2 regions of the Rheinheimera baltica genome follow, and region 1 is predicted to be linked to the other one. Evidence: riboswitches for the same ligand, from Rfam matches in the RefSeq annotation. Region 1 holds a riboswitch; the other holds the start of a gene.
What was found. Region 1 has a riboswitch for cobalamin ahead of ORJ00_RS01150 (TonB-dependent receptor domain-containing protein). Riboswitches for the same ligand answer to the same signal wherever they lie in the genome.
Positions count from the first base shown of each region.

Region 2: it holds a riboswitch for cobalamin, as region 1 does, so the genes downstream of both, ORJ00_RS11145 (ABC transporter ATP-binding protein) here and ORJ00_RS01150 (TonB-dependent receptor domain-containing protein) in region 1, are expected to answer to the same signal.

Region 1 is NZ_JAPJDY010000001.1:231,870-236,050, forward strand. Features, by position in the region: gene ORJ00_RS01135 (ketopantoate reductase family protein) at 1-507, opposite strand, end outside; gene ORJ00_RS01140 (VanZ family protein) at 474-830, opposite strand; gene ORJ00_RS01145 (YajQ family cyclic di-GMP-binding protein) at 924-1,406, shown strand; cobalamin riboswitch at 1,478-1,663, shown strand; gene ORJ00_RS01150 (TonB-dependent receptor domain-containing protein) at 1,701-3,461, shown strand; gene ORJ00_RS01155 (transporter substrate-binding domain-containing protein) at 3,495-4,181, opposite strand, start outside.
Region 2 is NZ_JAPJDY010000006.1:28,796-32,976, reverse strand. Features, by position in the region: gene cobO (cob(I)yrinic acid a,c-diamide adenosyltransferase) at 1-424, opposite strand, end outside; gene ORJ00_RS11150 (FecCD family ABC transporter permease) at 434-1,426, opposite strand; gene ORJ00_RS11145 (ABC transporter ATP-binding protein) at 1,426-2,199, opposite strand; cobalamin riboswitch at 2,272-2,452, opposite strand; gene ORJ00_RS11140 (hypothetical protein) at 2,526-2,918, opposite strand; gene ORJ00_RS11135 (extracellular catalytic domain type 2 short-chain-length polyhydroxyalkanoate depolymerase) at 3,113-4,108, shown strand; gene ORJ00_RS11130 (MipA/OmpV family protein) at 4,105-4,181, opposite strand, start outside.

The sequences.
Region 1 (4,181 bases):
TAATGTTATTGGTCCCAGGGCGATATCCATCACCTGAGTAACCGCTTCAGAGCATGCTATGGCGGCACTATTAAGTGGCGCGATGACACTTTGCCCTTGTCCGGTGTGAAACAGATTATGGTGTTGTTTAAGTGCACCGTGAGTGGTGGTAAGAAACCACAGCCCTTGTGTGGGCAGTAACAACGGTTTTACCTGCGCTATAGTTCCCATACCATTGTGGCTTAGCACCAGCTGAGCATCAGGGCTAAGATGTGGTAATAAACCTTTAATGGCATCGAGTATGGCATAGCTTTTAACCGGCACCAGCACGGCATTCAACGGCGCTATCGCTGGGGGGTAACTAAACTGCTGTTCAGTGAAATCAATATTGATAATGTTTGGAGTTTTTAACCACAATGAAACGGCGTTTCCGGCCAATGACAACCTGCAGGCTGCCAATAAACCAATAGCACCTTGGCCAACGATGGTCCAGCTTAGCGCTGGCTGCGGGGACGTATTCGGTGCCATACGCTGCGTACCAGATAGAAGCTAATAACACCGCCAATATCTGCCAGTAGGTCGAACCAATCGCCATGTCGGCGGGTAAAATAATGTTGTGCCAACTCTATGCTGCCACCATAGGCACCTAAAACGATTAACGCGGTCACCGGTGACACTTTAAAGCCTTTCCATAGTAACGCTGACAAAATAGCAAAAATGCCAAAATGCGCGACTTTATCAATATGGGCAAAGCCGGCAATAATACGGTGACCGTTGAGTTCAGCCAAGAAGCTCGCTGTAGCCAGTAAAAAACAGAATAAGCACAACCAGCGATAAAAACTTTGTGACACATACACCCCCAAACCTATATGGCACTCGGATTGTAACAGTTTTCTGGTTATAATCACCAGCAGACAGAATGGCTTATGCTAAGGAGATTTTTAATGCCCTCATTCGATATTGTTTCAGAAATTGATATTAACCAGGCTAATAACGCGGTAGAGAACGCTAAACGGGAACTTGAAACCCGCTATGATTTTCGTGGCGTTAACGCCAAAATTGAGCTAAAAAAAGAACAGATTGAACTGACCGCTGAAGCGGATCAACAAGTGATGCAGTTGTTCGATATTTTTGCCATTAAAGCCAGCAAGCTGCAGCTGGATGTTAATAGTTTCAAAATTGAAAAAGAAGAGCGTCATGGTAAATTCGTCACACGCTTTGTCAGCATTAAGCAAGGCATCGATAAAGACATAGCGAAGAAAATTATTAAACTTGTTAAAGACAGCAATATTAAGGTACAGGTGGCTATTCAGGGAGAGGAGTTGCGGGTAACGGGTAAAAAGCGTGACGATTTACAAGCGGCGATGCAATTGGTACGTACCTCTGATTTAGGCCAACCTTTCCAGTTTAAAAACTTTCGTGACTAACTGCATGGCTTCGGCCATCCAGACACCTATTGACAATTCCATTCCTCACGCTAAACTGCACGCGGCTCCAGCAAGGAGCCGCTTTTTCTGGTGCTGCAGCTAACTGCAGGTAAACGGGAATCTGGTGTAAATCCAGAGCTGCCCCCGCAACGGTAAACAACTGATCTGCGTTCAATGCCACTGTCATAGTATGGGAAGGCGAATGTAGGCGAAAGCAGGTTGTTAGCCCGGAGACCGGCCAGAAAAATCCTTTAACTTTATTAAACATGCGGTGGGCATGTTTTCGGAGCTTAGATGTTTAAACCTGCTTTGGCGGCCGTGTTGGTCGCATCCTGTTGTTCAGTTTATGCTGACGATATCGAACATATTAGTATTTATGCCAACCGCACTGCCACTGCACAGCAAGATGTGTTGGCGAGTGTAACCGTACTTGAGCATGACGATATCGTCGCGCGCCAGGCATCAGATTTACCCGCCTTGTTGGCACAGTTGCCAGGCATTAATCTATCGCGAGACGGCGGCCGCGGCCAGACGAGCGGAGTGTATATTCGCGGTGGCAATGTTGGCCATACGTTAGTGCTGATTGATGGTGTGCGCAGTGGTTCTGCCACCTTGGGCTATAAATCGCTTGCCATGCTACCGTTGGAGTTGATTGAGCGTATTGAAGTAGTCCGTGGCCCTCGTGCAGCATGGTATGGCTCTGATGCGCTTGCCGGTGTTATTGCCATAACGACCCGGCGTAGTAATGCAGTCGAGCTTAATGTCAATATTGGCAGTTACGGCCAAGCCGGCACTGATCTCAGCGTTAGCCAGCGCTTCGAACAACTTACGTTGCGAGCCAGTGCTGGTGTAAGCCGCGCCGATGGCTTTAATGTGCGTGACGAACTTGATAGCGATAGCGATGGTTACAAGCAAAAATTTATTAAAGTAGCCGCAGATTACCAGACTGAACTTGGTCTATGGACGGCACAAGCCGATGTCAATTCTGGTTATTATGAATTTGATACCAGCTACGGCAACGAAGATGTCGCTGATACACTAAACCGTGCTTACTTGCTGGGTTGGCAACAGCAACTTGGGCGTTGGCAGCACCAGGCACAACTTAGCCGAAATCTTGACAGCGAAGCTAGCTATGGCCCCGACTCGCGCAGCCCTTTTATCACTGCGCGCGATGAGTTCAATTATCAGGCAGAGACCAGCCTAAGCACCAGCTTGACGTTGCTGGCGGGGGTGAACTGGTATCAGGAGAAGGTCGATCGTTCGTCCACGCCTTACGAAAAAACCAGCCGTATAAACCGCGCCTTGTTTACCGGTCTACATTATCAGCTCAATGCGCTAAAACTCGAAGCCGCGCTGCGCCGTGATTTGATTAATCAATACGGCGGCCAAAACACCTGGCAACTGGCAGCAGGGTATCAGCTGACAGAGCAGTGGCTACTGCGTGCCAGCCGGGGTACAGCATTTAAAACGCCATCGTTTAACGAGCTGTATTATCCGGGTTATGCTAATCCTGCACTAAAACCGCAAGAGTCAGTATCAGATGAGATTGCTCTACGCTTTGTTGAACAAGACTTTAGTGCACAGCTTGCCTGGTTTGACCGGGATGTCACTAATTTGATCCAAGGGGTAGAACGTGCTGAGAACGTGCTATTGGCAACAATTTCAGGCGTAGAGTTTAGTGTGCAGCAGCAGTGGCAGCAGTTTAGCAGTAATTTGGCCTACACCTGGCTTGATACTGAAAACCAAAGTAGCGGCTTAAAGTTGGAACGTCGGCCAAAAAATACACTGAATTGGCGCGGTAGCATTGTCGAAGATAAGTGGTCGGCCTTTATCACAGCAGATTACCAGAGTTCGACGTATCAGGGCATGTATGCGAGTGTCGCCAACCTGGGTGGTTTTACGCTATGGGGTATTGGCGCGGATTATCAGCTAACGCCCGCCTTAACACTGAGGGCGAAACTGGAAAACCTGTTTGATAAAAATTATCAAACAAGTGCTGGTTATACTACCGCTGGCGCAAACGTTGGCATTAGCCTGCGTTACAGTCCGGGTTAATGGCTGCAAAACCCTTACTGACAATAGCGTGGATTAGTTTTCACGCTCTGTCGGTAGGGTAATATCGTTGTCGTTTAGTAGCAAATACTGGTAATAACGGTTGGCATCACGGGTATGCTGTAAGGTTTGCCATAAACTTGCCGCAAGCTCAGTATGCTGTTGGTAAAAGCCTTTGCTAAACACCAGATAACCGGTGGTGCTGTAAAGTGGTGGATAGTTTACTTGCAAGCCATACACATAATTATCAGGTAACGGCAGCTGATTCACTTCACACAAGGTGGTTGTGGCATCCACCCGTCCTTGCTTTACCAGCTCAAAAGCTTGTTGCTGAGATTGCACTTGTACCGTTGTCACCCCTTCAGGGTACTGAGGCATCACATAACCCAGCGGTCGGGCGATAACGATACCTTCAGTGGCGCGTTCTAATACGTTTTTGCCTGGTTGTTGCACCAGACACGTCGCATGTTGACTTAGCGCTAGATTGGCGTTGGGCTGGCTCTGCGCATCGAGCGGAAAAACCGCAAAGTTGCGGCGTGATTCGTCATAGGTTGCCACAAGCGCATCAACCTTATTTTGTTGCAATAATTGTAAGCAGCGAAGCCAGGGTTTGCGTTGCAGCGTCAGCTTTACCTGAGGTAGCTGCTTTACACTGTTCTGTAAATGTTCAATCGTTACACCAGGCGGGTTTGCAACCTGTGAGCCAGCACCCGTGTAGTAAGG
Region 2 (4,181 bases), on a different contig from region 1:
AGTGGTAACTCAGCATGTACGTCAGTTCATCTAACAACACCATGTCAATTGACGGGTCAGCTAAGAATCGCTCTGCCTGCAACCAAACGCGCTCTGCTGCATCGATGTCAGCAGCTTTGTCCTGAGTGTCCCAGGTAAAACCCGTTGCCATTACGGCAAATTGAACACCATGCTCCTCAAGTAAGTTACGTTCGCCGCACTCCCAGCTGCCTTTAATAAACTGCACCACCGCTGCAGTAAACCCATGTCCAACCGCGCGCGCAACCGTACCAAAACCTGAAGTAGACTTTCCTTTACCATTACCGGTAATCACCAGTAACAATCCTTTGTCATCTGTGGCCGCAGCAATAGCGCTATCAACCTGAGTTTTTAGTCGCTGCTGACGTTCACGGTGGCGTTGTTGTTTTAGCTGTTCTGTTGTCATATCACTTCGCTATAGCCGTTGCCGGCGCATGATTAAAAGAAAAAATATACTGCCCACTAACGACGTAATAACACCCAGTGGAATCTCCTGCTGTGGCAGCACTGTACGTGCTACATTATCCACCCAGATCATAAACAATGCGCCAATAATGGCTGAGCCAAATAACAATCGTACTGATGTAACACCAAAAAAATGTCTAACGATATGCGGCACCATTAACCCGACAAAGGCGATACCACCACATTGTGAAACTATACAAGCGGTTAACAGTGCTGTTGCTAATAACAAAACCAAACGCAAACGTAAGGTATTCACTCCAAGTGTACGGGCGCTTTCATCACTGAGTAATAAGGCGTCAAGCTGACGGCGCAGTGCCAGCGCCAGTAAAAGTACTAGTAATACTATAGGAGCTAGCAGCAACACACTTAACCAGTCGGTTCGGCTTAAACTCCCCATTAACCAAAACATAATGCGATTTGCGGCAAAGGGTTCAGCAAAGTAGAGTACAAAGCTGCTAATCGCACTTAGCATAAAAGATACTGCCACGCCGGCCAGTAAAGTAATTTCTACTTTGCGCCAGTGTTGTCCGGCACACACTACAAAAACCAGTAACACCGCAAACAATGCCCCAACAAATGCACCCAGCGCCATACTAATAAGGTGTGGCGGCAAGACAACGCTCACCAAGGTAGCACCTAAGCCTGCTCCGGCCATCAAACCAAACAGATAGGGATCCGCTAATGGATTACGACTGGCGTTTTGCAAAATAGCGCCGGAAATGGCTAAACCGGCGCCGACTAACACCGCACAGAGCAATCGGGGTAAGCGGATTTGAAAAATTATTGTTTCGGTTAAGTCTGACTGCGTAGCATGACCAACCAACACGTTAAATACATCGGTCAAAGAGATATTCACACTACCTAATGTCAGACTTATTAGCATACTGGCAAGTAATAACAGTATAGATAACCCCATGGCCAACCGATAATGCCGTTTTAACATCAGTGGGCTCCTTGGTTAGGCATAAACGTGACCTGGAGCTTGTTAAGCAACGGGTGCATTGTTACCTCGCAGGCTAAGCCAAACACTTGTTGCAGTAACTCACTTCGCAACACCTGCTCCGGTGTGCCAAAAGCACACTGCTGACCTTGGTTTAATAGCAGTATTTTGTCGCAATATAACGCTGCAAGGTTAAGATCATGCAGGCAAGCTAACGCGGGAATACCCAAGCCGCTAACAAGCTGAAGTACCTGATGCTGATACAATACATCTAAATGATTTGTCGGTTCATCCAATAACAACAATGCAGGTCGTTGCACTAGTGCACGGGCAATATAAAGCCGCTGGAGTTCACCACCAGATAAGCTATCAATCAGTTGATTAGCTTTACCGTTTAAACCTACCTTTTGCAAAGCTTGCGCAACGATGTGTCTATCGTGACTATGATTTAACTCAAACCAGTTTTTATGAGGTAACAGCCCCATAGTCGCAACTTGCTCAACCGTGAGCGCAAACAAAGGTGCGGGGTTTTGACTAACAACGGCGACAGTTTTAGCCAGCTCAGCCGTTTTATAGTGCAGTAAGGGGCGTTGTTGTAGCAGAATTTGTCCGTTGTCTGCGGCTAATGCCCCCTGTACAACGCGCAATAAGCTGCTTTTTCCTGCGCCATTGGGGCCTATAACACCAATAAACTCGCCTGGAGCCAAAACAAAATTAACATTTTGTAGCACCGCTTGGTTTCCAAGCGTAAGCGAAACAGCTGACAGCTTTAGCAAAACCCACTCCTGACAATAGCAGCAGAGAGCCTTACACAAAGGCACTGGTGCTGCTGTGAACTCCCGCACAGAGGCGTAACTAGGGCTTAGGCAGGTCTCCTGACTTAAAGTGATAACCCACAATCGCCTTCCCAGCCCTTAGGGCCAGTGGCATTTGATTGCAGCACTTATTACAGTTGCGGGGACAGTGCAGGCATTTCACCTGTTTCCCTTTTAAGCAGGCATAGCCTACACCAAAGCAAGACGTAGTGTACCAGAAAACATTTTATCTGGACAAAGTGAAACCGCCAGCAATAAGCTGGCGGTTTTGGATGTGCGAAGTAATGTTACTCTAACGCGCTAAGCAAGGTTTTATCTAAGCCATCTTCGGTCAGTATCTTAACAACAGCCTGACAATGCTCAACGGTAAAATCGCCTTCAGCAATTTGCGTATTTAACATGTTACGGCGTTTCATCACTATATCAGCAACCATTTTTTGGTTTGCCCCGTCAACGCCGCCCATTTTGCTGTAAAGCTTATCCAAATAGGGATATAAACTTTTCTCTGCATCATAAGCCGCAGAACGCACAGCAGGATGGAAATCTTCACACGCGTTTAAATTCAGCAAGTAAAAATTCAGATAACCGGCAACGGTCACCAGTTTGTAATCTTGAGTATTTGCTACAGCGGCCGAGGAAAACGCTACGGCAGCAATCATTGCACTGGCCCATTTTTTCATTATGACGTCCTGTTTTTCATCTAGCACTGCTGTTCAATCTAACCAGAAAGTGCTGTTTTTGCAATGTTAAGTTGCTAAAAAGCGTGTATGCCATTTTACTGTAGTATAACTTTGTTGCTGTACTAAAGCCTTATTGTCTATTCATACGGTATGTGCGAAATATAGTTTATAACACTGCAATTTCAGGATCCCTCATGCAAGCACGTAATTTATCAATATTTACGCTGTTATCGGCGATAAGCTATGGCGCATTAGCAACATCACCAATACCAGAACTACAGTTAACGAAACAAATTACGCTATCGGGTTTGTCAAGCGGCGCCTACATGGCTGGACAATATCACCAAGCTTTCGCTGAACAAGTAGAAGGTGTTGCTATGCTGGCTGGAGGGCCGGTGTATTGTGCTCAAAATAGTCTTGGTCTCGCCTTAGAGCATTGCTTTAACAAAGCCACCAGCGCGCCAGATCTTGAAGCTATTGAAAACTACTTAACTGAAAAGCGCCAAACGCAAAAGCTGGCACCATTGTCTGCTCTTGCTGATGACAATGTATGGATATTTAGTGGTACGAAGGACACTACCGTACATCCCAAGCTAGCTCAGGCGCTGTATAAACAGTATACGCAGTGGGTGAAACCCGAGCATATTGTGCTGATTAATGACATGGCTTTTGGTCATACCTTTCCAACAGACAGAACTGATCTTGGGGCCTGTGACATATCAGAACCACCTTATCTGGCCAGTTGTCATTACGATGCGGCAGGCGCGTTACTACAACATTTACTGGGCACTATCAAAGGCAAAAGTGAAACATCAACTGGTAACCTATTAAAAATTAACCAGTTTCAGATGTCCGAAGCGGCAAAAAGCACCCTGGCTGAAACAGGCTACTTATACGTGCCACAAACTTGTGCTGCAGGTGCATCGTGCCGGCTACATGTTAGTTTTCATGGTTGCAAGCAAGATGCGGCCAGTGTTGGTGAGGCCTATGTTGCTGGCACCGGTCTGAATAACTATGCTGACACCAATAATATTGTAGTGCTTTATCCACAAACCACGGCAAGTAGTATTAACCCGTTTAATCCAAACGCGTGTTGGGATTGGTGGGGTTACACTGGCTCTGAGTATACCACCCGCGACGGTAGTCAGTTGCAGGCTGTATATCAGTTGGTGCAAGCGTTACAGCATTAGAAAAATGTCGACCAGGACAAAAACGCTGACAGCCCGGTATCACGATCAGTTAACGGGCTGTTGCTAATGCTGC